Regions from separate parts of the Rhizobium sp. NLR8a genome, predicted to be linked through region 4. Evidence: riboswitches for the same ligand, from Rfam matches in the RefSeq annotation. Region 4 holds a riboswitch; each other region holds the start of a gene.

Region 1 (7,081 bases), on a different contig from region 4:
TCGGCAAGGCCATCGCCTATCGCAACGACGCACCACAGATCGTGGTGGCGACGACCTATGCTGGATCGGAGGTTACACCGATCCTCGGCCAGACGGAGAACGGACAGAAGACCACGGTCCGCGGCCCCGGCATCCTGCCTGAGGTGGTGATCTACGATCCTGAATTGACATTGGGATTGCCGGTCAACATCAGCGTCAGCAGCGGGCTCAATGCCATGGCGCATGCGGTCGAAGGGCTCTATGCGCAAGATCGCAATCCCATTTCGTCGATGATGGCGGTCGAGGGCTTGCGCGCGCTGAAGCAGGCTTTGCCGCAAATCGTCAATGCCCCGAGGGACATCGAACCCCGAAGCGAAGCGCTTTACGGCTCCTGGCTGTGCGGCACGGTGCTCGGAGCCGTTGGAATGGCCCTGCATCACAAGCTTTGCCATACGCTGGGCGGCAGCTTCGATCTGCCGCATGCAGAAACCCATGCGGTCATTCTGCCCCATTCCGCTGCCTACAACGCCGCAGCCGCAACGGATGCGCTCAAGCCCGCTGCCGATCTTTTCGGCGGCTCGCTGGGCAGCGGTCTTTATGATTTTGCCGCTTCGATCGGTGCCCCGATGGCGCTGCGGGATCTGGGTATGAAGGAAGCCGATCTGGATCATGCGGCAGAACTTGCCGCTGGGAATCCCTACTGGAACCCGCGCCCGATCGAAGGAAAAGCGATCCGGGCTTTGCTGCAGAGCGCCTGGGAGGGCGCACGGCCGCGTTAACGCATTAGGAGGAGGCCAGGTGCCTGAATATTTCAGCGAAGAGAGATCCGCGGAAGCCGTCAATTCGCGGATGGGGCCGGACATCAATCCACGTCTGGCCGAAGTCATGGCGTCGCTTGTCAAGCATTTGCATGCCTTTGCCAAGGATATAAGCCTGACCCAGGAGGAATGGGAGCTGGCCATAGGCTTCCTGACCCGCACCGGTCATCGCTGTCATGACCAGCGACAGGAATTCATCCTGCTCAGCGATACGCTGGGTTTCTCGATGCTGGTGGATGCGATCAACAACCGGCGTCCGCCGGGCGCCACGGAAAATACCGTGTTTGGACCGTTTCACATCGAAGGGGCGCCCGTCCGCCAGATGGGCGAAAACATCTCGCTCGACGGCAAGGGTGAGACTTGCCTCTTCATCGGGCGAGTGCTGGATCTCGATGGTCATCCGATCGAGGGAGCCCGGATCGACGTATGGTCGGATAATGCCGATGGCTTCTACGACGTCCAGCAGCCGGATATCCAGCCGAAATGGAACAACCGGGGCATTTTCATCACCGGTGCAGATGGCGCCTATAGCTTCGTCGGCATCAAGCCGGTCTCCTATCCGATCCCGGATGACGGTCCGGTCGGCCAGATGCTGGCCTCGCTCGGTCGCCATCCCTACCGTCCCGCCCATACCCATTACCTGATCACGGCTCCAGGTTATCAGAAGCTCGTAACCCACACTTTTGTCGGCAACGATCCCTATCTGGAATCCGATACGGTGTTTGGTGTCAAAAACAGCCTGGTCGCGCCTTTCGAGCGTATCGATCGTCCGACGGTCTGGCGCTCCGATTTCGATTTCGTGCTGACGCCGATCTGGAATAAACAATGATCGTTGTCCGCTATGCCGTATGCGACCCCGGCAAGGCGGCCGAACGTTCCCGATTGATCGAGGAACACAAGGCCTATCTGCGCGGCGCGACGATCCGCATCATGCTTTCCGGCCCGTCTGCACCGCCGGCCGAGGGCAGGGCTTCTACCGCCGTCGTAATTGCGGAAGTCGAAACGCTGGCCGAGTTCGAGGCGTTCAGCGCGGGAGATCCCTTCGTTGGCTCCGGCGTGTACACGAGCGTCGATCTATTCGAATGGCGGCCCACTTTCGGAATTCTGCGCGAGAGTTTCCGACCGGCGTTTTAGGCAGGAAGAAAAATGGGCCGGCATGACCGGCCCATCCACAATCAATGTTATTCGGCCGGCGCTGGCACCACAGCCGGGGCACCCTGTCGTCCAAGCCGATCGGCGACCAGCATCGACAGCATCATTTCCACCAGGCCGTTGGCGCCGCCCTTGTCGCCGCCGGCACCGGCGACCTGGATCTGCGGCACGAGCGGCAGCTTGCCGTTTTCGATCGCTTCGGCAAAGCGCATCAGCACCTGCGAGTGGAGCTGATAGTCCGGACCGCCGAAGGCCGCGACCTTCTTCTCGGTCGCCTCGGCTTCCGCCAGACCGACGGCGCGTACCTTCTGGGCATCGGCAAGGCCGGTCGCCTTGATACGCTCGGCATCTGCAAGTGCGATCGCCTTGATCCGGTCGGCTTCGCCGAGGCCGGCCAGGCGCACCTTCTCGGCCTCTGCCTTGGCGGTGACCTGAATGGTTTCGGCCTGCTGGCGGGTGCGGGCGAGCTGCGCCTTGCCTTCGTTCTCGCTGATCTCGATGGTGAGCGCCGACGTCGTGATCTTGGCCTGCTGTTCGGCCAGTGCTTCTTTCTCGCGCAATGTGCGCTCCTGGATCGCCGCCGCTTCCTGCAACTTATAAGTCTCGACCTTCTCGACGGCGATCTGGCGTTCGCGCAGCTGGATGAGGATCTGCTCGATGCTGTTCTGGCCATTACTGGCGCGAGGCGTACCGATCAGCACCTCCTGCAGCTCGAGGCTATACGACGAAAACTTCTCCCGCATTTCGTCACCGGATCTGCGCTGGATTTCGCTGCGTTCCTGCAGCAGTTCGATCAAGGTCTTGGTCTGAGCGATATTCTTGAAGTAGGCCGAGACCATCGGATCGAGTGTCTGTTCGACCAGCCGTTTGATGTCCCCGAAACGCTGCACGACGAGCGGCGCCTTCATATAGTCGATATGCACGACGACCGAGAGTGGCAGCACCGGTTCGAACGCATCCCTGGTGATCAGCGACACTTCTGAAAGGTTTTCGTCCAGCCGGTGCTCGCCGAACTGTTCCTTCGTCCATTTGAGCACGAAGTTTGTGGTCGGCACGATGATGATATTGCCGGCATAGGTGTTGAACGCATATTTGCCCGGCAGAAGCGGCGTCGACCAGACACCGCGTGCGCCCGTCTCGACCAGTTCGCCGTGGCGATAAGACTGACCTGAAATATCCGCGCTTCGCCGGCCGGTATAGGAGACGACGACACCCACCGTGCCGACGTCGATGATCGTCTTTTCCACGAGTTCGACGGTCGCGAAGATGCGGTTGAGGAAATAGCTGCCGTCGGCAAGCACCTGCAATTGCCGGCCGCGATAACCGCCGGCATTGAGAAACTTCTCCGGATCCTGGAAATTATTGTGGAAGTTCGGATCCTTCGGGTTGTTGGCAACGGTCGGCGCGATGATCTCGCCATCCGGCAGCGCCGGACCGTCATGGATGGTGACGATCCCGATCAGGTCCTCGGCGTCGTGGATGAGGACGGGCTCGAAGCCATTCCGCTCAGTGATCAAAGTGGACATGTCGGAAAACAGTCTTTGTTCCGACGCGTTCAGGTTGACTGCATAAGTTGATTGCGCGGTCAACACGATGAACTGCGCGAGATTGATGGCATATGTGCCTTCGCGCAGGATCTTGCGTTGCGGCCCCTTCTGGCCGCCCTTGGTGAGAAAGCTGCGCACATCCTGAAAATCATCGGCATCGATATTCGAGGCCAGCGTCTGGGTCGGCGGCAACGGCTCGCCGTCACGGGCGAAGACATAGCCGATCTGGCCCTGCGGAATGGTCACGAGGTTGGCGCGATGCATCGAATACTGGAACGGCATGAAGAAATGCAGACCGCCGCGCACGACATCCGGCTGAAAGCCGGCCTCGCCATAGAGCGCGATGAAGCCATTGTCGACGGAGCCGCGAAAGCTCCACAGCTTTTCGAGGATGCCGAGCCTGTCGTTGGGGATATAGCGGATTACTCCGCTCCACCGGAACAGCATGGCCAGTATGATGAGGGTCACAGCGATTTCGATCGCCTTCCATCCCATCGGGCTAAGGTATTGGAGGGTTTCCATCTTTTCTCTCGCATAGGCGCACGGGTTCGTCCACCCGATGACCGCCCGGTTGGCGTTGGTTGATATGACGGGGAAATGGCGCGCCTTTTTGCTCGACGCGCTAAGAACCTGTCGAACGCTTAAGGCTGCTGATTGTCAGGGAGAATGACCGCGAGTCCCGCTGGGGGACGGCGGGTCGTGAGTGGTCTCACATCGGTGTTGCCTTGCTAGACATAACGATAGAGGAAGTAAGGACAACAGCTATCGGTGTAAAGATATTCAATGCTGAAATCGGATAAGTACTTCCAGTGATTTTGCTATTTCGAACATTCAATTCAGCTGAATAAATATTGCCGCTTGACTTACATACCGGGCCGTTGAGCCGGGGTCTGGAAAATTGCGTTGGCAGGCCCTCTGCAAGGTCAGGCACGCTCGCTATCCACGTCTTGTCTGCTGTTGGTGTGGCGCATTTCTTGTACAGTCGGGTCGATACACCGATCCCCGCTTATCTAAGCCGCAAGTTTCCGAGATCGGCTGACGGTAGTCCTTTGGCGAGAGCCGTAGCTCGCGTGAGGACGCGGAATGATGTCTGCCGCGGACTCAAAGCCGGCGGATGAGAACGCGTGAGGGTCGGCTTGACATCAGGGCCACTCCGGTCTTTGATGCCGAGCATTCACCAGGGGTGTCCCGGCAAGGGGCTGAGATTCTGCTGAACAATACGGCTTTGCCTGTTGTGGCGCAGTGACCCGTTGAACCTGATCCAGTTCATACTGGCGTAGGGACGGTGCGGACGCTGCGGCTGTCGGGCGGATTTCGCTTTGTTGCTTGAGGCGTCTTTTCATCATTCCAACTCTGGAACTGGGTCTCCAAACGTCAAACCTTGGAGCCTCACCCATGAATATTGTTGCACCCAAGCTTACTCCGGTCGTCACCACCGGCCCGCTTCCGGGCTCGACCAAGATCGCCAAGCCCGGAACGCTCTATCCGGATCTGCGCGTGCCGATGCGCGAAATCAGCCTTCACCCGACCTCGGGCGAACCGCCGGTAACGGTCTATGACTCCTCCGGCCCCTATACCGACCCGACACATACGGTCTCGATCGACGCCGGGCTCCCGCGTTTGCGCGAGAGCTGGATCAGGGCGCGGGGCGACGTCGAAGCCTATGAAGGCCGTGTGGTGAAGCCTGAAGACAATGGTTTTGCCACAGGCGAACGGCTGACGCCGGAATTCCCCCTTCGCAGCACGCCGCTGAAGGCAAAGGCCGGCCGCGCCGTCACCCAGCTCGCCTATGCGCGTGCCGGCATCGTCACGCCGGAAATGGAGTTCATCGCCATCCGCGAAAACCTTGGCCGGCAGGCCACGAAGGAGACGCTCGCTCGCGACGGCGAGAGCTTTGGCGCTGACGTTCCCGATTTCGTGACGGCCGAATTCGTGCGGCAGGAAGTGGCAGCCGGCCGGGCGATCATTCCAGCCAACATCAACCATCCGGAGGCCGAACCGATGATCATCGGCCGGAATTTCCTGGTGAAGATCAACGCCAATATCGGCAACTCGGCCGTTACCTCGTCGATGGCGGAAGAGGTGGAGAAGATGGTCTGGGCAATCCGCTGGGGTGCCGACACGGTCATGGACCTTTCCACCGGCCGCAACATTCACAACATCCGGGAATGGATCATCCGCAATTCGCCGGTTCCGATCGGAACGGTGCCGCTCTACCAGGCGCTGGAAAAGGTGAACGGCATAGCCGAGGATCTCACGTGGGAAGTCTATCGCGATACGCTGATTGAACAGGCCGAGCAGGGGGTCGATTATTTCACCATTCATGCGGGCGTGCGGCTTGCCTATATCCCGCTCACCGTCAATCGTGTCACCGGCATCGTCTCACGCGGCGGTTCGATCATGGCCAAGTGGTGTCTGCATCACCACAAGGAGAGCTTCCTCTATGAGCATTTCGAGGAAATCTGCGACATCTGCCGCGCCTATGACGTATCCTTCTCGCTTGGAGATGGTCTTCGCCCCGGCTCGATCGCCGATGCCAACGACGCCGCGCAATTTGCCGAGCTTGAAACCCTCGGCGAACTGACCAAGATCGCCTGGGCCAGGGATTGCCAGGTGATGATCGAAGGCCCCGGCCACGTGCCGATGCACAAGATCAAGGAGAATATGGACAAGCAGCTCAAGGTCTGCGGCGAGGCTCCCTTCTATACGCTCGGACCGCTGACGACCGATATCGCCCCCGGCTACGATCACATCACCTCCGGCATCGGAGCCGCAATGATCGGCTGGTTCGGAACGGCGATGCTCTGCTACGTCACGCCGAAGGAGCATCTGGGCCTGCCCGACCGCAGCGACGTCAAGACCGGTGTCATCACCTACAAGATTGCCGCGCATGCCGCCGACCTTGCCAAGGGCCATCCGGCCGCCCGCATCCGTGACGATGCACTGTCGCGGGCGCGCTTCGAATTTCGCTGGGAAGACCAGTTCAACCTCTCGCTCGACCCGGATACGGCGCGTTCCTTCCATGACGAGACCCTGCCGAAAGAGGCGCACAAGGTAGCGCATTTCTGTTCGATGTGCGGCCCGAAATTCTGTTCCATGCGCATTTCCCACGACATTCGCGCCGAAGCTCAGAAAGAAGGACTGGAAGCGATGGCTGCCAGGTATCGTGATGGCGGCGATCTCTACATGCCGGTCGCCGAGGCCGCGAAAACGCCTGCCGGAGAATGACGATGCATATTCTCGTCAAGGGGGCCGGCGTTGCCGGCCTCACCGTTGCCTGGCAGCTCTATCGACATGGTTTCCGGGTCAGCGTCGCTGATCAAGCCGACCGGATCGGTGCAGGCGCTTCCGGCTTTGCCGGCGGCATGCTGGCCCCATGGTGCGAAAGGGAAAGCGCGGAGGAGCCGGTCCTGGCGCTCGGCCGTCTTGCCGCCGATTGGTGGGAGGCAGCACTACCCGGCCATATCAATCGTCGGGGAACGCTTGTCGTGGCGGCCGGGCGCGATGCCGGCGAACTCGACCACTTTTGTCGCCGGACAAGCGGATGGGAATGGCTGGACGAGCAGGCGATCGCGGCTCTTGAAC
Region 2 (7,081 bases), on a different contig from region 4:
TCGTGCGCGAGAAGACGTCGCGACCGAACTCGTCAGTGCCGAAGAAGAAGGTGCCGCTCGGCGGCTTCAGTCGGTTGACGATGGAAAGCTTCGACGGCGAATAGGGCGCGACTACAGGCGCGAAGGCCGCCAGCAGCACGAAGATCGCCAGGATCAGCAGGCCGAAGGCCACCGTCCTGCGCTTCATCAGGCGGCGGACGAATTTGCCGCCTTCGCTTTCGGCTGGTTTGATTGCGATATCGGCCATCAGTAGCGCACCCTCGGATCGACCAGCAGGTAGAGCATGTCGATCGCAAAATTGATCAGCACATAGAGCGCGGCGATGACGAGCAGCGCCCCTTGGATGACGGGATAATCGCGGCGCAACACCGCCGAAACGACGAGATTGCCGACACCCGGCAGGCCGAAGACTGTTTCGGTGACAACAGCGCCCGAAATCAGCACCGCCGCCGTCAGGCCGAGCACCGTCAGGATTGGGATCAGCGCATTCCTCAACGCGTGCTTGAGGATGACCTTGCGCTCGATCAAGCCCTTGGCGCGGGCCGTGCGGATATAATCGTCGCCGAGCACATCGAGCATCGAGGCGCGGGTGAAGCGCAGGATCAACGCCGAGGAGACGATGCCAAGCGCAAAGGCCGGCAGGGTCAGGTGATACATCCGGTCGATGAAGGTCGAGCCCGGGCCGCCATATCCCGAGACCGGGAAGAGATTGAACCGCACGGCGAAGAACTGCATGAGAATGAGCCCGAGCCAGAAGCTCGGAATGCTGGCGGCGAACATGGCGAGCGTCGTTGCCGCCTGGTCAATGAAGGAACCGCGCCGATAGGCGGCATAGATGCCGATCGGCAGGGCGATGGCGCTGGCAATGGCAAGCGAAAACAGCGTCAGGAAGAAGGTCGGCTCGGCCCGGTCGATGAGGGCCGATGTGACGGGCATGTTCAGGAAGATCGACTGGCCGAGATCACCCTTCAGCAACTGGCCGATATAATAGACATATTGCAACCCGAGCGATTGATCGAGGCCGAGCCGGGTTCGGAGATCGGCAATATCCTGCGGCGTCGCATCCGGCCCGAGCATAACGGCGGCCGGATCTCCCGGCGTCACACGCACGATGACGAAGACGATCGTGACGACGAGAAACATCACGACGATCATGCCGAACAGGCGCTGGAGGATGTAGCGGATCATGAATGCCGGCCTTCAAGCCCTTGCAGATGCGGCAGAAAAGATGACCGGTACCGGTCCCGAAGGACCGGTGCCGGCGGTGATGCTCACTTCTTGATCGAAGCGTTCCAGAAATACGGCCAGGGAGCCGGATCGACTCCTTCGAGCTTGACCGACTTCGCCGAGACGGCGTTGAAATCGCCGATCTTCATGAAGGGCGCGTCGGTATAAACCGCCTTCTGAACATCGGCCCAGAGCGCCACGCGCTTCTTCGGGTCGACCTCGGAGGTGAAGGCATCGACGGCGGCCTTGCGGGCTGGCGTGTCCCACCAGCCCGGCGAACTGGTCGAGAGCGAGCCGATGAGGGCCGGCTCCGGCAGGAAGGGGCTGTGGGTGATATAGATATCCCAGAGCTTCGGATCGGTGCGGCGCTGCGTCAGCGTCGCCCAGTCCACCACCTGCATATCGACGGTGAAGCCGGCAAGCTTCAGATATTCGGCGGCGACCTGCGCCATCTTGTAATGGAACTCGTATTGACGGCTGGTCAGGATGCGGATCGGCTCGCCGTTGTAACCCGCTTTCTTGGCGGCAGCCGCCGCCCCTTCCGGATCGGCGACATTATAGGCGCCCTCGACGCCGGCATCCGTCGACCAGGCAAAGGTCTTGGGGTAGATGGCGCCGTCGAGCGCATAAAAATCCTTGCTGCCGAAGGCTGCCGCCAGCATGTCTTCCATGCTGAGCGCTTGGCGGATCGCCTTGCGGACCTCGACATTGGCAGCCACACCTTCCTTCGTATTGAAGACGAAGACCGGATAACCGAAGGGCTTCAGCATGACCGGCTGCGAGGCAGTCGACGCCTTCAGCTTGTCGTAGGATTCGACCGCGATCGAGTCGACATAATCATATTGGCCCGAAATGGCGGCCTCGACGCGGGTGTTCGGATCCGGCACCGGCACGAAGCGGATTTCATCGAGATATTGATGGCGGGCGCCGCCGTAACCATTGCCGTCGCCCTCGCGTGACTTATAGCCGTCGAAGCGGACGAGCTGGATATATTGGTCGGCCTTGCGCTCCTTCAGCATATAGGGGCCGGTGCCAATGAATTCCTTCATCGGTTCGTCCTGCTTTTCGGAAGGGATGATGATCGCCGCCGAATTGTTGAAGGCGAGCAACGAGGTCAGCGGCGCATAGGGCTGCTTCAGGGTGATGGTGACGGTCGAAGGATCGGTCGCGGCGATCTTGCCGATGAAGCCCGCCACCTGCTTGCCGCGCGAGGCGATCTTCGTCCAGCGGCCAAGCGAGGCGACAACATCCTCGGACGTCATGTCTGTATTGTCGTGGAACTTGATGCCGGTCCTCAGCTTGATCGTATAGGTTTTGCCGTCGGCGCTGATCTCCGGCAGGCTTTCGGCCAGCAGCGGCGTGACGTTCCAACTCTTGTCGAAGGTGTAGAGCGTTTCGAAAATATGCTGGGTGACGATGCCGACAAGATCAGCCGTCGACGACATCGGATCGAGCGTCGGCGGCTCGCCGATCGTCGCGACATTGATGACGCCGCCCTTTTCCTGGGCAAGCAGGGCGGACGGCAGGGCGACGAGCGCGGTACCGAGCAGGAATGCGACCAGTGTTTTCATGTGATGGCTCCCGTTTAGTTCCATTATTATGCAATTCATCTTTTTGTAACAGAATAAGAACTGGATCGATCCTGTCAAGCGCGGGCGACGGATTATGCAGCCGCGGATAGCGCGACGCCGAAAAAGCACCATCTTCATCTGCGGCTGTCTGCGCTGCATGAAAGCGGCATGATATGCCAAAGTCAGGTGGTCGCCTGCGGTCAGGCTTCAACAGAACGGGAGAACGGGATGAGCATCGATTTCAACAAAGGAAAGTGGCTGAACGAGCCGGCCAGCTGGCGCGCAGACGAAACCAGCCTCACCCTGACGACCGACGAGAAAACCGATTTTTGGTGCGAAACCTATTACGGCTTCACCCGCGACAACGGCCATTTCCTCGCTTTTCCCACCGGTGACAGCTTCACCGCCGAGATCCGCATCCAGGGCGAATTCCGCACCCTCTACGATCAGGCCGGCCTGATGGTGCGCCTCGACGAAACACGCTGGGTGAAGTCAGGCGTCGAATTCACCGACGGCGAAGCCTTCCTCAGCGCCGTCGTCACCGACGGCAGATCCGACTGGTCGGTGTCCCAGCCCTTCGAGGAACTCGAAGATTTCCACATCCGCGTCACCGTCGCAGGCGGCGCCATGCGCATCCAGGCCTCCCGCGACGGCAGCCGCTGGCCGCTGCTGCGGCTAGCGCCCTTCCCGGCTGCCGACCGCTATGAAGTCGGGCCGGCGGCCTGCACGCCGGAGCGCAGCGGGTTGAGGGTGCGGTTTTCGGAGTTTTCGATCGGGCCGGCGATTACGACGGATCTTCACGATTTGAGTTAGCCGGATAGGATGCGATCGGGATTGCATTCCTGAGCAGCAACGTTCACGCCTAAAGCGCAGCCGCAAGGAGAGTACCGAACCCTCATTTTCGAGATGACATCCGCCCCGTTCTCTGCGAAAAAGAGCGCGATGAGAGACAGGGGCGCCCGTCGACAGACGGGCTGAGAAGCACCCTTCGAACCTGAACCGGATAATGCCGGCGGAGGGAGTCGCTCGGGGTCGCGGTTTCGCCCGCACGAATTGCCCCGTGCCCGCCCCCGCCTGAAAGGGGCGCCATGCAAAACAAGATCACGTCGGGAGCCATGCTGAAGGCGATGCGCGAAAAGCCGCCGCTCGTCCAGTGCATCACCAATTATGTCGCCATGAACATCGCGGCCAATGTTCTGCTTGCGTCGGGCGCCTCGCCCGCCATGGTGCACGCCGCTGAAGAAGCCGGCGAATTCGCCGGCATCGCGAATGCATTGACCATCAACATCGGCACGCTTTCGACGCAATGGATCGAAGGCATGCAGACGGCGGCGAGGGCCGCCAACGCAGCCGGCAAACCATGGGTCCTCGATCCGGTCGCGCATTACGCGACGGCCTTCCGCCGCGGAGCGGTCGCCGATCTCCTGGCGCTGAAGCCGACGATCATCCGCGGCAATGCTTCCGAGATCATCGCCCTTGCCGGCGGAGAGAGCCGCGGCCAGGGCGTCGACAGCCGCGACCCGGTCGAGCAGGCGGAAGGCTCGGCGCGGCGGCTCGCCGAGCGGCAGCGGGCGGTGGTCGCCGTCACCGGTGCGGCCGATTTCGTCACCGATGGTGAAAGAGCCGTGCGCATCAAAGGCGGATCGGTCCTGATGCCGCAGGTCACCGCACTCGGCTGCTCGCTCACCTGCCTGATCGGCGCCTTTGCCGCGACCGCCCCTGAGGATACGTTCGGGGCGACAGTTGCGGCCCTTGCGACCTTCTCCGTCGCGGGCGAGGATGCCGCCCTCGGGGCGGCCGGCCCCGGCTCCTTCGCTTGGCGTTTCCTCGATGCGCTGTCAGCCCTGGACGCCGAAACGCTCGATGCCCGGGCAAGGATTTCGGCCGTATGAAGGTTTTCGACCTTTCGCTCTATCTCGTCCTCGACCCCGAACTCTGCGCCGGGATCGGCATGGTCGAGACCGCGCGCCTTGCCGTTGCCGGCGGCGCCACGATGGTGCAACTGCGCGACAAACATGCGGGCACGACCAGAATGATCGAGACCGGCCGAGCCTTGAAACAAGCGCTTGCGGGAACCGGCGCCCTGCTCATCGTCAACGACGATGTCGAGGCGGCGATCGCCATAAGTGCCGACGGCCTACATATCGGCCAGGAAGACATGGACGCGCGCACGGCACGGACGATGATCGGCCCCGGGATGATCCTCGGCCTCTCGGTCGAGACCGCGCCGCTTGCTAGCGCCGTCGATCCCGGTCTCGTCGATTATGCCGGCGTCGGACCGGTCTTTGCGACGCCGACCAAGGCCGACCACAAGCAGCCGATCGGCTTTGACGGTCTGGCAAGGCTGGTGAAGGCTTCGCCGGTGCCGTCAGTCGCCATCGGCGGCCTCAAGGCGAACCACGTGGCCGAGGTATTTGCCGCAGGCGCCAATGGGCTTGCCGTCGTCTCAGCCATCGCCGGCACGCCGGACCCCGAGGCGGCCACGCGCCGCATCGCCGCAGAAATCCGAAAGGTCCGCCCATGATCCGCAACGTTCTCTCCATCGCCGGCTCCGATCCCTCGGGCGGTGCCGGCATCCAGGCCGATCTCAAGGCCTTTTCCGCCCGCGGCGTCTACGGCATGGCGGTGCTGACCGCGCTGACGGCGCAGAACACGCAAGGGGTGAGCGGCGTGCATCTGGTGCCGCCGCAATTCGTCGCCGACCAGGTCGATGCCGTCTTTGCCGATGTGCGCGTCGACGCCGTCAAGATCGGCATGATCGCCAATGCCGGCATCGCCGAGGCTGTTGCCGCAGCCCTCGCGCACCGGCGTGGCATCCCCGTCGTTCTCGACCCGGTGATGATCGCCAAGGGGGGCGCCGCCCTGCTCGCACCTGAAGCGGTCGACGTGCTGACCAGGCGGCTGCTGCCACTTGCCACGCTTCTCACCCCGAACCTGCCGGAAGCCGCCGCACTTCTGCACCAGCCGGTCGCGACAAACCGGGCCGAGATGGCCGCCCAGGCCGAGCGGCTGCGCGCCCTTGGTCCGGCCGCCGTGCTGGTCAAGGGCGGACACCTCGACGGTGACGAAAGCCCCGACGTGCTTGCCACTGCCGACGGCCTGCACTGGTTCGAGGCGCGACGCGTGCCGACCAAGAATACCCACGGCACCGGCTGCACGCTGTCCAGCGCGCTGGCCGCCGAACTCGCCAAAGGCGACTCGACGCCAGGGGCTGTTGCCATTGCCAAGGACTATCTCGCCGGCGCGGTCGCAGCCGCCGGAAAGCTCAGCGTCGGCTCCGGCCACGGTCCGGTGCAGCATTTCCACGCGCTCTGGCAAGAGGGCGAATAGGCGCTGGCATCGGCAAACAGATGCAAATGTAAAACGGCCCGGCTTGTTCCGGGCCGTTTTGCATTGGACCCATACCGCACGTCTAGGCCGCAACGAGAACAGTCGCGTCCAAGAAAATCCCTGTTGACAAGCCTTCTGAGATGGCCAAGTCTATGACATTAAAAGGGGATATATTCCGCAATAACGGAACATCCAGAGGAGAGACGGGTGCCGGACCTGCTTGTGAGCTTATATTCCACCAGGCTCGCCGAACTGAAAGAGCGGGCTGACGTCGTCGGCGCCTCCATCCGTCCGGCTCTTCCTGCGGAACTGCACCTCGTGGTCAACTGGGTTCGCGAACAATTCAGCGAGAATTGGGCGAGCGAGGTTTCGGTCGCTTTTTCCCGCCAGCCCGTCGCCTGCCTGATATCAGTCGAAGGCGGCAAGTTGCTTGGCTTTGCCTGCTACGACACCACGGCGCGTGGCTTCTTCGGCCCGACCGGCGTCGATTCCGGAGCACGCGGCAGGGGCATCGGCCTCGCGCTGTTTTCCGCCTGCCTTGAGACAATGAAGACGCTCGGCCATGCCTACGCCTTCATCGGCGATGCCGGCCCCGTCGACTTCTACGCCAGGACCGCAGGCGCCATCGTTATCCCCGCCCCCGACAAGGGCATTTACGAAGGCATGCTCAGAAGCGCGCCGAAATGACCATCTGATACCGGAGTTCCAGAATTGTCCTCGACCCCTCTTGCCCTTTTCGTCGGGCTTCCGAATCCCATCATATCGGATTATGAATTCGCGCTCTTTCGCGACACCAACCCGCTCGGCCTTTTCGTCGGGCGGCGCAATCAGCGCGAGCCGGAGCAGACGAGGCGCCTGATCGAGCGCTTTCGCGAAGCCGTCGGCCGCGACGATGCGCCTGTCTTCACCGACCAGGAAGGCGGGCGCGTCCAACACCTCGACGCCGGTCCCTG
Region 3 (7,081 bases), on a different contig from region 4:
AGGGTTTGCAGGATTTCAGTCTCGATTGCCTGGGCCGCGGGCGAACCGAGATCAGCGATGCTTCTCGGGCGGGGCAGGGAAACGCGGAATTCGCGGATGACGCGGGCCGGGCGGGCAGACAGCACGTAGATCCGGTCGGAGAGGAAAACGGCCTCGCGAACATCGTGGGTGATCAGCAGCGCCGTCCAGCGATGTTCGGTCCACATGTCTTGCAGCCACTCCTGGATCTGGATGCGAGTCAGCGCATCGAGCGCGCCGAAGGGCTCGTCGAGCAGCAGCATGTCCTGCTTCTGGATGACGGTGCGCAGCAGTGCAGCACGCTGGCGCATGCCGCCGGAAAGAGAGGCGGGGTAGTGATGCTCGAAGCCGGCCAGGCCAAACCGCTCGAAGAGGGGCGCGACAGCGGCGCGGGCGGCCCGCCGATTCATGCCCCTCACTTCCAGGCCGAGCACGGCATTGTCGATGATCCGGCGCCAGGGCATCAGCGCATCGCGTTGCGGCATGAAGGCAAAGGAATGCGGCGTCTGTTCCAGCGCCGCACCGTTGAAAAGCATGTTGCCGGAATCCGGCCGCAGCGCCTGAGTCAGCAGTCTCAGCACGGTCGATTTTCCCGAGCCGGATGGGCCAACGATCGAGACGAACTCGCCGTTTGCGACCGCGAGCGAAATGTCGTCCAGGACCTTCATGCCGTCGAAGGACTTCGAGATGTTGCGCAGCTCAAGCATCTGACCGGTCATCGGCGCCGTTCCTTGGATGGCTGCCAGGGCATGACGAAACGCTGGATAACCACCGTCAGCGCGAAGAGGCAGAGCGTCAACACAGCGCTGACGATCACGGCGGCGAGCACGAGATCGGGACGGAAATTGTTCTTGGCGTTGAGGATATAAATGCCGAGGCCGCTTGCAGCGCCGGCATATTCGGCAAAGATCGCGCCGACGACGGCATAGGTGATCGAAATTCGAAGGCCGGCGAAGAAATAGGGCAGCGACGAGGGAAGCCGCGCCAGGCGGAAAATGCGCCAGCGACTCGCCTTCATCGAATTCAAGAGCTCGGCGATGTCGCGATCGGTCGCCTCATAACCCTGAAGCAGGGCAACGAGCAGCGGAAAGAAAGTGACGAGCGCCACCAGCAATATCTTCGGCAAAAGGCCGAAACCGAACCAGAGAACGACGAGGGGTGCGATCGCCACCAGCGGCAGAGTCTGGCTGGCGATGAAGATCGGCAGCAGTGCCCGACGCATGAAGGGCATGAAATCCATCAGGATCGAAGAGGCGAAGGCGAAGGCGAGCGACAGGGCGAAGCCGCCGAGTGTCGCGCCGAGCGTCGGCCAGGTGTTTGATATCAGCCCCTCTCGGTTCAGCCAGCCCTGGATAAGAATACGCGAAGGCGCCGGCAGAATGGACGGTTTGATGCCGGAAAGATCCACATAGAGTTCCCATGCCGCCAGAAAGGCAAAGCCTGCGAGCAAGGCGGGCATTGCCCGGTACACGGCGAGACAGAGCGTCGCAAGGCGCGAATCCGATGGTCGTGGCGATGTCATCGGCGTTCGATTTCAGGCTTTCGTCTGGCCGTTAGCGCAAACCTGTCGAGGACATCGGTCTCGATGCGCAGCCTACCGCGATTGGGGGCGGTTGCCTTGACGGCATCGAGAGGGATGCCGGCGGAATTGCCGGACGTCGGGTAGAGTGACACTTGCGCGCCGGAACACATTTGGACCTCGCTCCGCTGGCATTACCCAGATCAGCTTAGAAGGGTCCGGAGGCTTGCGCCTCGCATCTCAGCCCCGGCGATACAGAGCTCCCCTGTCATTCGGCGAAAACTATCATCGGGGTTTTGTTGCCGCAACCGCAAAATTACAAACCCGTCCGGCCGGCCGGGACGGGGCGCAGATGAAAAAACACCCGGACGAGGTCCTGTCCGGGTGTTTTCCGAGGTTCCGTACCTGCCGGGAACGGAACCCGAGCGCTCGCCTCTCGGGCGGCTATATCGGCAGGGGCGATCGGTACCAGGGCGGACAAGCGCCGATGCCATCATTTCAGCTTCGTATCGACCGGATGATCTCGCTGTCGCTCCTTCCTGCGCCCTCGCGCTTTACGGCCGGGGGAGCAGGGGTTATAAAACCTCAACTAATATTGAGGTCAATGGGCGATGAATAGGATTTCTGCGACGCCGCTCGGCAGGCTTCTGACAGTCGGCGAAGTGGCGCAACGCAGTGGTCTTGCCGTCTCGGCACTGCATTTCTACGAAGCCAAGGGGCTGATTTCGAGTATCCGCACGCGCGGCAATCAGCGGCGATACGGACGCGATGTGCTTCGCCGGCTCGGCATCATCAAGGTGGCGCAACGTGTTGGCATACCGCTTTCGGAAATCCAGACGGCATTTGCCTCCCTGCCGCAGGGACGCACGCCGACGGTTGCCGACTGGCAGACGCTGTCGGCGCGCTGGAAGGATGAACTCGACGCGCGAATCAGGCGGCTGAGCCTGCTGCGAGACCGCCTGACCGGCTGCATCGGCTGCGGCTGCCTGTCGATCGAAAGCTGTCCGTTGCGCAATCCCTTCGATCGGCTCGGCGAGGAGGGGCCAGGCGCACGGCTGCTGGAGACCGAAATCGACATATGAGCTTTCAGGGAAAAGCTCTAGCCTCTGGCGGAAAGATGATGCCGCCTTTCTTTCGGCCGGCGCGCTCATATGTTAAGGGCGAATGGCGCAACAGGCGGCATTGTCCGCGAGGAGGACGGCTTCGTGTTCCATCCGAGACTATTCGAGAATCGCAATGTCATCGTGACCGGCGCCGGGCGGGGCATCGGCCTCGAAGTGGCCCGGCAGTTCTTGGACTGCGGCGCAAAGGTGATCGTCCATATCGGGCGCAAACCGGGACGCGAGCTGCCGGATTTTCTGCTGACGGCTGAATCCGAAAGACGGGCGCTGTTGCTGCACGCCGATTTCACCGCCGTTGGCGGCGCTGCGCAATTTGCCGAAAATGCGCTCGCCTTCTTCGACAAGGTGCATGTGCTCGTCAATAACGCCGGCACCATGCTCGGCCGTTTTCCGGCTGCCACACTGACCGACGCAGATTATGAGGCGATCGTGCGTTTGAACCAGACGTCGGTGGTGGCGCTGACGCGTGCGTTGCTACCGGCATTGAAGGCGGCGGAAGGCGCTGCCATCGTCAACACCGTTTCAATTTCCGCGCTGACCGGCGGCAGCCCCGGTTCTTCGATCTATTCCGCCTCGAAAGCCTTCATTTCAACCTATTCCAAGGCGCTTGCCCGCGAGCTTGCGCCGGATGGCATCCGCGTCAATTGTGTCTCGCCCGGAACGATCGAGACGGATTTCCATGAGCGCTATTCTTCCCGCGAAAAGCTGGAGCAGACGAGAAAGTCTATTCCCTTGCAGCGGCTGGGCACAGCGGAGGATTGCGCTCCGGCCTATCTGTTCCTGGCGGCACCCTCCCTCTCCGGATACATTACCGGCCAGGTCCTCGAGATCAATGGCGGCCAGCTTATCTGCTGATTTAGTTAGACCTTTTTTGACATTTGATCACTTTTGGCAAATTCGCGTGTGCGAATATGCTATTGGGCTGATCTGCCTTTTCGCTTCCCTTCCGAGATGTCGAATGCCATTGCCCAAGCCCGAGCCGGGAATGTCCGGTCAGGAATTGCACAAACTCGCTGGAAACGCTCGTGAGGCGAGCGATCTGCTGAAGGCGCTGGCGCACCAGACCCGACTTCTAATTCTTTGCATACTCGCGACCGAGGAGCGGACGGTGGGTGAAATCGAAAATATCCTCGGCATTCAGCAGGCGATGGTCTCGCAGCAGCTCGCGCGTTTGAGGCTCGAAGGCCTTGTCAATACGCGCCGTCAGGGCAGGCTCGTCTATTACCGTATCGGCAATACGAGCGTGCTTGCCTTCCTCGAATCGCTGTTCGATCTTTTTCCTGCAGAAAACAATTAGCACCCGCCCTTGCGGAGCACGGTTGCTGCGTCGAAGATAGGCTGATCCGGATGATTTCGCGCCGGATCGGGAGACCGGATGATCGACAAGCTGGAATTTTTCATCGCCCTTGCCAACGAAAAGCATTTCGGCCGCGCCGCCGAGGAGTGCGGGATCTCGCAACCGACACTTTCGGCCGCCATCCGGCAGCTTGAAGACCAGCTTGGTGTCATGCTGGTGCAGCGCGGCTCGCGTTTTCAAGGGCTGACGCCGGAGGGGCAGCGGGTGCTTGAATGGGCGCGGCGCATCGTCGGCGACGCCCGCACCATGCGCGAGGAAATGCGCGCCGCCCGCCGTGGTCTTTCCGGCCACATCCGCCTCGCTGCCATTCCGACCGCGCTCGCCATGCTTTCGCGCATCACTACGCCCTTTCAGGAACGACATCCCGGAGTGACCTTCTCGATCGTCTCGCGGAACTCGCTGCAGGTGCTGAGCATGCTGGAAAATCTCGAAATCGAGGCCGGCATCACCTACCTCGAAAATGAACCGCTTGGCCGCGTTACGACCGTGCCCCTCTATGCCGAGCGCTACAATCTGATCACGGCCGCAGGCAGCCCGCTTTCCGATCGCGACAACGTGACTTGGCGGGAAGTCGGCGATCTTCGGCTTTGTCTATTGACAGCTGACATGCAGAACCGCCGCATCATCAACCGGCATCTGACGGAAGCCGGCGCCACGGTGCATCCGACGCTCGAATCCAATTCGATGATCGTGCTGTTCTCGCATGTCAGGACCGGTCGCTGGGCGAGCATCATGCCGCGCAACGTCGCGAAATCCTTTGGTTTTCCCGTGGAAATCCGGATGATTCCGATCGTCGAGCCTGAGGCGCATCATCTGGTCGGTCTTGTCGCGCCTTATCGCGAGCCCTTCACCCCGCTCGTTTCGGCCCTATTGCACGAAGCGAGAGTGCTCGTGCGGGATGAGGAGCTTTGATAGAAAAAACCTATCATTCCACGAGATAGCTTTATTGATCGTCATCGGCTTCCCTGAGATGTTGTCTGCACGATGGCGCTCGGCTGGGGAGGCCTGCCATCCCGAAACGAGCAAGCCGCCGGGAGGGCTGCCTGATGACCATTCATATCGCCGGAGGCGATATCGCAGCGCGTACACGGACCATCGTCGCCGACCTGCGCTTCCTTGAGGGACCGCTGCTTCCCATTCTGCACGAGGTTCAGCGAGAATTCGGTTATGTGCCGCAGGAAGCCCTGCCTGTGATTGCGGAGGAATTGAACCTCTCGCGCGCCGAAGTGCACGGGGTGATGACATTCTATCACGATTATCGCGACCATCCCGCCGGCCGCCACGTGCTGAAGCTCTGTCGCGCCGAGGCCTGTCAGTCGACGGGCGGCGATGCGTTGGCTGAACGCGTCAAGGCGCTGCTGGGCATCGATTTTCATCAGACGACGCTCGACGGCGCCGTGACGCTGGAGCCGGTCTACTGTCTCGGCCTTTGTGCCTGCGCCCCGTCGGCGATGCTCGACGGCGAGGTTTATGGCCGGCTCGACGATCAGCTGGTGGCGGAACTCGTTGCGGAGGCACGTCGATGACAGTCAAGATCTATGTTCCGCGCGATGCCGCTGCGCTGGCGCTCGGGGCCGAAAAGGTGGCAAAGGCGATTGCCCAGGAGATCGCCGCCCGCGGCTTCGATGCAGAGATCGTGCGCAACGGCTCGCGCGGAATGTTCTGGCTGGAACCGCTGGTCGAGGTCGAGGCCGCCGGCAGGCGCATCGGCTACGGGCCGGTGAAGGCAAGGGATGTGCCTGCTCTGTTTGACGCCGGAATGATGAACGGCGGCGGCCACCCGCTCTGTCTCGGGGGGGTTGAAGACCTCCCCTTCCTGAAGGAACAGACCCGCCTGACCTTCGCCCGCTGTGGCATCACCGACCCGCTTTCGCTTGGCGATTATGAGGCGCATGGCGGCCTTGCCGGCCTTCGCCGCGCCGTTTTGATGACGCCTGTCGAAATCGTCAAGGAAGTCACGGATTCCGGCCTGCGCGGACGCGGCGGTGCCGGTTTTCCCACGGGCATCAAGTGGAAGACGGTTCTCGATGCCAGCGGCGAACGCAAATATATCGTCTGCAACGCCGACGAAGGTGATAGCGGCACCTTCGCCGACAGGATGATCATGGAGGGCGATCCCTTCGTGCTGATCGAGGGCATGGCGATTGCAGGGCTTGCGACCGGCGCCACGAAGGGGTTCGTCTATACCCGTTCGGAATATCCGCATGCGATCGCCGTGATGAGCGAGGCCATCGGCATTGCCCGGCAGGCCGGCATTCTCGGGCCGTCAGTGCTTGGTTCGGGTCGCGCCTTCGATATCGAGGTGCGCACCGGCGCCGGCGCCTATGTCTGCGGTGAGGAAACGGCTCTCTTGAACAGTCTGGAAGGCAAGCGCGGCATCGTGCGCGCCAAGCCGCCGCTGCCGGCGCATAAGGGCTTGTTCGACTGTCCGACCGTCATCAACAATGTGATCTCACTTGCCTCGGTGCCTGTCATCCTGGAGAAGGGGGCCGCCTTCTACCGCGATTTCGGTATGGGCCGCTCGCGCGGCACCATTCCGCTGCAGATCGCCGGCAATGTCAGATATGGCGGCCTCTATGAGACCGCCTTCGGTCTTTCGCTCGGCGAGATCGTCGACAGGATCGGCGGCGGCACGAGGACCGGCCGACCGGTCAAGGCCGTGCAGGTCGGCGGACCATTGGGCGCCTATTTCCCGCGGGCTCTGTTCGATACGCCTTTCGACTACGAAACCTTCGCCGCCAAGGACGGGCTCATCGGCCACGCCGGCGTCGTTGTCTTCGACGACACGGCCGATATGCTGAAGCAGGCGCGTTTCGCCATGGAATTCTGTGCCGTCGAAAGCTGCGGCAAATGCACGCCCTGCCGCATCGGTTCGACCCGCGGCGTCGAGACGGTCGACAAAATCGCGCGCGGCATCGAGCCGGAGAAGAACCGGGTGCTGCTTGGCGATCTCTGCAATACCATGAAATTCGGGTCGCTCTGTGCGCTCGGCGGTTTCACGCCCTATCCCGTGGTGAGCGCCATGACGCATTTCCCGGAAGATTTCGCGCCGGCGCCGGTCGTGGA
Region 4 (7,081 bases):
GTACGTCCAGGCACTCTCAACAAGCATGTGTCAAACTCGTCCATTACGAGCCGTCGTAATCGCGAATCGTCTTACGGTCTCTCCCGTGGATCGCTCGCCAGGATCGAGACTGAGATAGCCCATCAATTGGCGGGCTTTCAATCGGGTCACGTCCCCGACTTCCATGGCGAAGGTGACGTCTCGACCTGATCGCCGTGCTATCCCTGCCCTCGAGAAGGGCAGGAATGCTCTGGGAGTCGCTTCTGCAAATCAGGCCGGATCGACGATGTAGACCTCACCATCACAGACAATGGTCGGCGAAGCCGCTCTTTACGCACCTTCGCTGGGCGTCTCCCTGCTCAAGCGACGCTCGCAGGCAAGAAGGTATCCGAGGCCCGCATCGAAAAGATCCTTTCGATCCGCGGCAAGGGTGTTGGTATCCTCGTCGATAGCGGCCGCGACCAGCATCTGACCGACACACAGCTCGCTGTCACCGTTATCGGGTTCCGCGGACATCACCAGGTCGTCCGCGTAGATGAGGGCGGCGGGCTGGTCGATCTGGAGGAGGATGTAAAGTTTGTGATCCCACCATTGACGCTCCAGTGCCCGATGTGCCGCGAACGCTTCGTTGAAAGCCTCAATCATGCCGCGGCGATCGCCGGCTTTCGCTTTGGTATTGATGATATCCTTCAGAGCGAAACCTTCGCGGACCTTGTTGTTCTCCAGCGCAGACCGGTGTTGCTTGGCGTGCTCATCAAGATCCCATTCGCCCGACTGGATCCTCGGAAGGATATCATCCATCGATACCGGATCGCCGGTCCATGCGAGCCGCCCAGTCCCATCGACGATGAAAGCTGCCGGGACGCCGCTCGTGTAGGATGCCTTGAACCAGTGGTTCGCGACCCAGCCGCCGTCCTGTTCGTGTCCGTTCTCGACCGGCCCGTCCGAGGCAACTATGTAGTCCATTTCGTCGCCCTTTTCCGCGACGATTTCCGCCACTTTTCCCTCGTCGCCGTTGATGGCGACGCCGACGATCTTCACGTCGGGAAAAGTCTTTTGCAGCTGCGTAAGATGCGGGATCGTGTTGATGCACGGCCCGCACCATGTGGACCAGCCCACGATCACATAGACGGTGCCTGCATCGAAGGTGTCGATCCCTTGTCCCTTGAAAACCGTTCCGAGCCGCAGCTCCGGGGCAAGATCGCCGATCAGCAGTTCTTTCGCGTTCATGGGTATATTCCTTTGCATTTGGTGGGAGCGTGCCGGCGCCGTGAGGCGGACCGGCCTGTTTCGCGGATGTTGTCATCTTCTGGATACAGGTACAGTCGTTCAAGGGCTGCAACAGCGCTCGCCCTTACTAGTGGCAACTCAAAGGGGCTCTCATTAGCTTCCATGAGAAAAGCCAGATCGCTCGACTGGATCAAGTTTCGCATCGCGTCGGCGAGGTCCTGTTTGACCCGATGCTCTTTTGGGACATAGGGGCATTATTGCCCTTGCGGTGTCGGAGCCTACCTCCTGGACCACAGCCTCCGAGTTCTCCCTGCGGCGGCCCTCGAATATTTCAGCATTGTCATACCTCCTTCATAAGCAGACGTTCTACATCGATTACTTCTGGGGCAAGGGGTTCAGAGAATATATCTCAAAATGTATAAAATAATCGTAACGCGTAAGGCCGCAATACATTGATATTACTACCGTTTCCGAACAAACATCCCGGAAATATATTAACAAATATACCGGTATATTTTCTAGTCTTGTAGCTTTGACTGGCTCGTTAACCTTGGATACTGACATGCGATGACGGGCTACGGCCGAGCGCGACCCAAACTTCCGCCGCCATCGTTTTCCGCCGAGATCATCGCTATGCTGTGTGGCTCTATTTGCCTCTCGGTTGTGAATGGTCGAGGACTTGCTGGCGGCACGCGGGATTATTGTCGCATCAGACAGTCCTGCTTTGGGCAGAGAAATTCGGGCGGGCCTTTGCCAGCGAGTTCCACCGGCGCTCAGCGGGTCGGCTGGGTGACAAGTGGCAACTCTACGAGGCCGTCGTTTTCACCGGGAGGCAATCTTGTGCTACTCGGTGCGGGATTTCGACATTTGCCTGGCCCCCAACGATCTGAAGAAGATCGATGAGGTGTGCCGCGAAGTCGGCATGGTGTTCCAGCATTTCAACCTCTTCCCGCACCTGCGATCCTGGAAAAGCACGCTGGCGCCGATCTGGGTCCCAAGACCCCGAAGGAGCAGGCGGAAGACGTCGCCATCCACCTCCTCAAACGTGTCAAGATCCACGAGCAGTCCAACAACTATCCGGGCCAACTCAGCAGCAGCGCGTGGCGATCGCCCGCTCGCTCTGCATGAACCCGCGCGTCATGCTATTCGACGAGCCGACCTCGGTGCTCGATCCGGAAATGACCAAGGAAGTGCTCGACACGATGGTCGGCCTGGCCGAAGAAGGCATGACCATGATCGGCGTTACACACGAAAATGGCTTTGCCCGCCAGGTCGCCAACCGGGTGATCCTCTTGGACCGGGGCGAGATCGTCGAGCAGAACTCGCCTGCAGAGTTCTTCGACAACCCCCAGCACGAGCGCACCCGATTGTTCCTCAGCCGGATCCTGCGTTGATGACAAGTCTGGGCCGTCAAGATCCGAGACACTCCGGCGTCCATTCCCGCGCAGCAGCTTTGCGATTTTCTGATCGAAACCGTCCATGCCATTTTGGTCCTGACACTGTTCAGTTTGTAAAAAATACAATCAGGACATGCCAAAACACCTTGGTCAAAGCTACACGGACAAAGTACTAGACTTTCCAGTTCCGGGCCTGCTTTCTAATTGGCGCTTCGGTATCTCGTACAATCGGCGAACTGCTCGGAGTAAATCGGCTGCCACTGCATGCGACAAGGGTGTTTGTCTTGTGGAAGCGTGCCGGCCGGACGATTGCCCTTGTCCGTCGTTTGATCGCGGGCTCCGCACACGATAGCCTGTGTGTAACCTGACCCTACACCATCGCAGATTGTCGCTTGACAGTCCCCTCGGCAAGCCTCTACCCTTTTTGCATTCACCAGGGGGGTCCCGGCAAGGGGCTGAGATACTGCTATCGCGCGCAGTGACCCGTTGAACCTGATCCAGTTCATACTGGCGTAGGGACGGTGCAAGCGCTCGAAGCAGTGGATTCACGCGTCGAATCCGTGCCGGCGTCTTTTCATCATTCCGGCTGAGGACTGGGTCTCCAATCGAAAACTTGGAGCCTCAAACCATGAATATCGCCGCAAAGAATATCACCCCATCCGTCACCACCGGCCCCTTGCCGGCATCCAGGAAGATCTACATTCGGGGGGACGTCCATCCCGAAATTTGCGTGCCGATGCGCGAAATCAGCCTGCATCCGACATCAGGCGAGCCGCCCGTTGTCGTCTACGACTCCTCCGGCCCCTATACGATCGACGGCGCCGAGATCCGTATCGAACAGGGGCTGCCCTCACTGCGACGCGACTGGGTTCTCGCCCGCGGCGACGTCGAGGCCTATCAGGGCCGCCATGTCCGTCCCGAAGACAACGGCTTTGCCAGCGGCGAAAGGCTGACGCCTGAATTCCCCGCGCTACGCCAGCCGCTGCGCGCAAAGGACGGCAAGGCCGTCACCCAGTTCGCCTATGCGCGCGCCGGTATCATCACGCCGGAAATGGAGTTCATCGCCATCCGCGAAAATCTCGGCCGCAAAGCGAGGGCCGAAGCCATGGTCCGCAGCGGCGAGAGCTTCGGCGCCCATATTCCCGACCATGTGACGGCGGAATTCGTCCGGCAGGAAGTGGCGGCGGGTCGGGCGATCATCCCCGCCAACATCAACCATCCGGAAGCCGAACCGATGATCATCGGCCGCAATTTTCTGGTGAAGATCAACGCCAATATCGGCAACTCCGCCGTCACCTCATCGATGGCGGAGGAGGTTGAGAAGATGGTCTGGGCGGCCCGCTGGGGCGCCGATACCGTCATGGATCTCTCCACCGGCCGCAACATCCACAACATCCGCGAATGGATCATCCGCAATTCGCCGGTGCCGATCGGTACCGTGCCGCTCTATCAGGCGCTGGAGAAGGTCGAGGGCATTGCCGAGAACCTGACCTGGGAGGTGTATCGCGACACGTTGATCGAACAGGCCGAACAGGGCGTCGACTATTTCACCATCCATGCCGGCGTGCGGCTTCACTATATCCCGCTCACCGTCAACCGCGTCACCGGCATTGTCTCGCGCGGCGGTTCGATCATGGCGAAGTGGTGTCTCCATCATCACCGCGAAAGCTTCCTCTACGAGCATTTCGAGGATATCTGCGACATCTGCCGTGCCTATGACGTCTCCTTCTCGCTCGGCGATGGCCTGCGCCCCGGCTCGATCGCTGACGCGAATGATGTGGCGCAGTTCGCCGAACTGGAAACACTGGGAGAGCTGACCAAGATCGCATGGGCGAAAGACTGCCAGGTGATGATCGAGGGCCCCGGCCATGTGCCGATGCACAAGATCAAGGAGAACATGGACAAGCAGCTCGAAGTCTGCGGCGAGGCACCCTTCTACACGCTCGGGCCGCTGACGACGGATATCGCACCCGGCTACGACCACATCACCTCTGGCATCGGCGCTGCGATGATCGGCTGGTTCGGCACCGCTATGCTCTGCTACGTCACGCCGAAGGAACATCTCGGGCTTCCCGATCGCAACGACGTCAAGACCGGCGTCATCACCTACAAGATCGCCGCCCACGCCGCCGATCTCGCCAAGGGGCATCCGGCCGCACAACTGCGCGATGACGCGCTCTCCCGCGCCCGTTTCGAATTCCGCTGGGAGGATCAGTTCAACCTCTCGCTGGACCCCGAAACCGCCCGCAGCTTCCACGACGAGACGCTGCCGAAGGAGGCGCACAAGGTCGCGCATTTCTGCTCCATGTGCGGCCCGAAATTCTGCTCCATGCGCATCTCGCACGATATCCGCGCCGAAGCACAGAAGGAAGGTCTGGATGCGATGGCAGCACGTTATCGCGAGGGCGGCGGCCTTTATATTCCGGTAGAAACCCTGCAGCAAACGAGCGAATGAGATGCGTGTGCTTGTCAAAGGGGCCGGCGTTGCCGGCCTGACGGTGGCGCATGAACTGCACGCTCGAGATGCCGAGGTCACCGTGCTGGATCCATATGACGGTTTCCTGCGTGCTGCTTCGTGGCTCGCGGGCGGAATGTTGGCGCCCTGGTGCGAGCGGGAGAGTGCTGATGACGCGGTACTCATGCGCGGTCTGACCGCCGCCGACAAATGGGAGGCAATGGTGCCGGGAGAGGTGCGACGAAACGGAACGCTCGTGGTCGCCTCTGCTCGCGATCTTGGTGAACTGCGACGCTTTGCCTGCCGCACGACGGGTTATGAATGGCTGGAAGAGCCGGCGATCGCGGCGCTGGAACCCTCCCTTGCCGGGCGGTTCCGGCACGGGCTGTTCTTTCGCCGCGAAGCCCACCTCGATCCCCGGCGAGTGTTGTGTCTGCTGCGCACCAAGCTGACGGTTCAGGGGGTCACCTTCGTGGGCGAGAGCTCGCATGAGGAGAGCTTCGACAGTGTCGTCGATTGCACGGGTGCTGCGCAGATCGGCGAGGTAAAGGAATTGCGCGGCGTCCGCGGCGAAATGCTTTACCTTAGAAGCTTCGACGTGGATCTCTCCCGGCCGGTCCGCCTGCTCCATCCGCGTTTCCCCGTCTACATCGTCCCGCGTGGAGACGGTCTGTTCATGGTCGGCGCGACGATGATCGAGACGGAATTCGACGGGCCTATTGTCGCCCGTTCACTGATGGAACTCCTCAACGCTGCATACACGCTATTTCCGGCCTTTGCCGATGCAACCATAATCGAAACGGGTGTCGGAATCCGCCCAGCCTTTCCAGACAATCTTCCACGCGCAAGCCGTCAGGGAAAGGTGATCTCGCTCAACGGCCTCTACCGCCACGGCTTTCTGCTCGCGCCAGCCATGGCGGCCGAGGCGGCTGAACTTGTCTTCAACCAACATACCACGGGAAGCAATGCCTCATGAAAGTGATCGTTAATGGCGAGGCCCAGGATGTCGCGGCTGAGACGCTGTCGGAGCTTTTAGTCCTGATGGAATACGAGGGTGACTGGCTGGCGACAGCCGTCAACGGTGAGCTGGTCCATCGCGAAGACCGGTTCAATCGTTCGCTCAACGACAATGACAGGATCGAAATCCTGTCGCCGATGCAAGGAGGCTGACGGATGCTGACGCTTTATGGATCCGAAATAAACTCCCGTCTGCTGCTCGGCACAGCGCGATACCCCTCTCCTGCCGTCCTCTCCGAGGCTGTCAGGCAATCGGCGACGGAAATAGTCACCGTCTCGCTTCGTCGTGAGATGTCTGGCGCCGCACTGGGGGCGCCTTCTTCGAGATGATCCGCGCACTCGGCGTTCGTATCCTTCCCAACACTGCAGGTTGCCACAGCGTCGGGGAAGCGGTGCTGACCGCAAGGATGGCACGCGAGCTATTCGCCACCGACTGGATCAAGCTCGAGGTCATCGGCAACCATGATACGCTACAGCCGGATGTCTTCGGCCTCGTCGAGGCGGCTCGCATTCTCGTCAACGAAGGTTTCGAAGTCTTCCCGTACACGACCGACGATCTGGTCGTGGCCGAACGACTGCTGGAGGCCGGCTGCAAGGTGCTGATGCCTTGGTGCGCTCCGATCGGCAGTGCCGCCGGGCCGCTCAATCCGACAGCGCTCAGAGCAATGCGGGCCCATTTCCCTGACGTGTCGCTGATCGTCGATGCCGGCATCGGTCGGCCGTCGCACGCAATGCGGTCATGGAGCTCGGTTTCGATGCGGTTCTGCTCAACACCGCCGTTGCCGGCGCCGGAGATCCCGCCGCGATGGCAGCCGCCTTTGCCGCGGCAATCGCCGCCGGCAATCAAGCCTTTGACGCTGGCGTGCTGGAGCCGCGCGACATGGCCGTCCCCTCCACGCCGGTGATCGGAAAGGCGGTGTTCACATGAAGCTCGATCCGTTCTACCTGATCGTCGACAGCGCCGAGTGGATTGCCCGGCTGGTACCGCTTGGCGTCAAGCTGG

Evidence for each region. A riboswitch is a leader RNA that binds a small molecule or an ion and turns the genes downstream of it on or off. The one in region 4 is predicted to bind thiamine pyrophosphate.
Region 1: another riboswitch for thiamine pyrophosphate. It lies ahead of thiC (phosphomethylpyrimidine synthase ThiC); the one in region 4 lies ahead of thiC (phosphomethylpyrimidine synthase ThiC).
Region 2: another riboswitch for thiamine pyrophosphate. It lies ahead of thiM (hydroxyethylthiazole kinase); the one in region 4 lies ahead of thiC (phosphomethylpyrimidine synthase ThiC).
Region 3: another riboswitch for thiamine pyrophosphate. It lies ahead of HJC04_RS32085 (HMP/thiamine-binding protein); the one in region 4 lies ahead of thiC (phosphomethylpyrimidine synthase ThiC).

Annotation. Positions count from the first base shown of each region.
Region 1 is NZ_JABDWI010000016.1:1,617-8,697, reverse strand. It holds gene HJC04_RS26735 (maleylacetate reductase) at 1-758, shown strand, start outside; gene HJC04_RS26730 (dioxygenase) at 778-1,626, shown strand; gene HJC04_RS26725 (YciI family protein) at 1,623-1,931, shown strand; gene HJC04_RS26720 (SPFH domain-containing protein) at 1,979-4,018, opposite strand; TPP riboswitch at 4,666-4,797, shown strand; gene thiC (phosphomethylpyrimidine synthase ThiC) at 4,892-6,724, shown strand; gene thiO (glycine oxidase ThiO) at 6,727-7,081, shown strand, end outside.
Region 2 is NZ_JABDWI010000002.1:419,780-426,860, reverse strand. It holds gene HJC04_RS05280 (ABC transporter permease) at 1-247, opposite strand, end outside; gene HJC04_RS05275 (ABC transporter permease) at 247-1,188, opposite strand; gene HJC04_RS05270 (ABC transporter substrate-binding protein) at 1,272-2,798, opposite strand; gene HJC04_RS05265 (DUF1349 domain-containing protein) at 3,027-3,611, shown strand; TPP riboswitch at 3,740-3,836, shown strand; gene thiM (hydroxyethylthiazole kinase) at 3,887-4,690, shown strand; gene thiE (thiamine phosphate synthase) at 4,687-5,322, shown strand; gene thiD (bifunctional hydroxymethylpyrimidine kinase/phosphomethylpyrimidine kinase) at 5,319-6,128, shown strand; gene HJC04_RS05245 (GNAT family N-acetyltransferase) at 6,336-6,815, shown strand; gene HJC04_RS05240 (glycoside hydrolase family 3 N-terminal domain-containing protein) at 6,840-7,081, shown strand, end outside.
Region 3 is NZ_JABDWI010000005.1:17,028-24,108, reverse strand. It holds gene HJC04_RS10570 (ABC transporter ATP-binding protein) at 1-737, opposite strand, end outside; gene HJC04_RS10565 (ABC transporter permease) at 734-1,540, opposite strand; partial or broken gene HJC04_RS32085 (HMP/thiamine-binding protein) at 1,594-1,710, opposite strand; TPP riboswitch at 1,701-1,813, opposite strand; gene soxR (redox-sensitive transcriptional activator SoxR) at 2,149-2,619, shown strand; gene HJC04_RS10555 (SDR family NAD(P)-dependent oxidoreductase) at 2,743-3,513, shown strand; gene HJC04_RS10550 (helix-turn-helix transcriptional regulator) at 3,617-3,955, shown strand; gene HJC04_RS10545 (LysR family transcriptional regulator) at 4,034-4,927, shown strand; gene HJC04_RS10540 (formate dehydrogenase subunit gamma) at 5,062-5,541, shown strand; gene HJC04_RS10535 (NADH-quinone oxidoreductase subunit NuoF) at 5,538-7,081, shown strand, end outside.
Region 4 is NZ_JABDWI010000001.1:447,348-454,428, forward strand. It holds partial or broken gene HJC04_RS02050 (transposase) at 1-177, opposite strand, end outside; gene HJC04_RS02055 (TlpA disulfide reductase family protein) at 310-1,209, opposite strand; partial or broken gene HJC04_RS32175 (IS6 family transposase) at 1,793-2,039, shown strand; partial or broken gene HJC04_RS02060 (amino acid ABC transporter ATP-binding protein) at 2,090-2,603, shown strand; TPP riboswitch at 3,032-3,143, shown strand; gene thiC (phosphomethylpyrimidine synthase ThiC) at 3,235-5,061, shown strand; gene thiO (glycine oxidase ThiO) at 5,063-6,037, shown strand; gene thiS (sulfur carrier protein ThiS) at 6,034-6,231, shown strand; partial or broken gene HJC04_RS31545 (thiazole synthase) at 6,235-7,006, shown strand; gene HJC04_RS31550 (hypothetical protein) at 7,003-7,081, shown strand, end outside.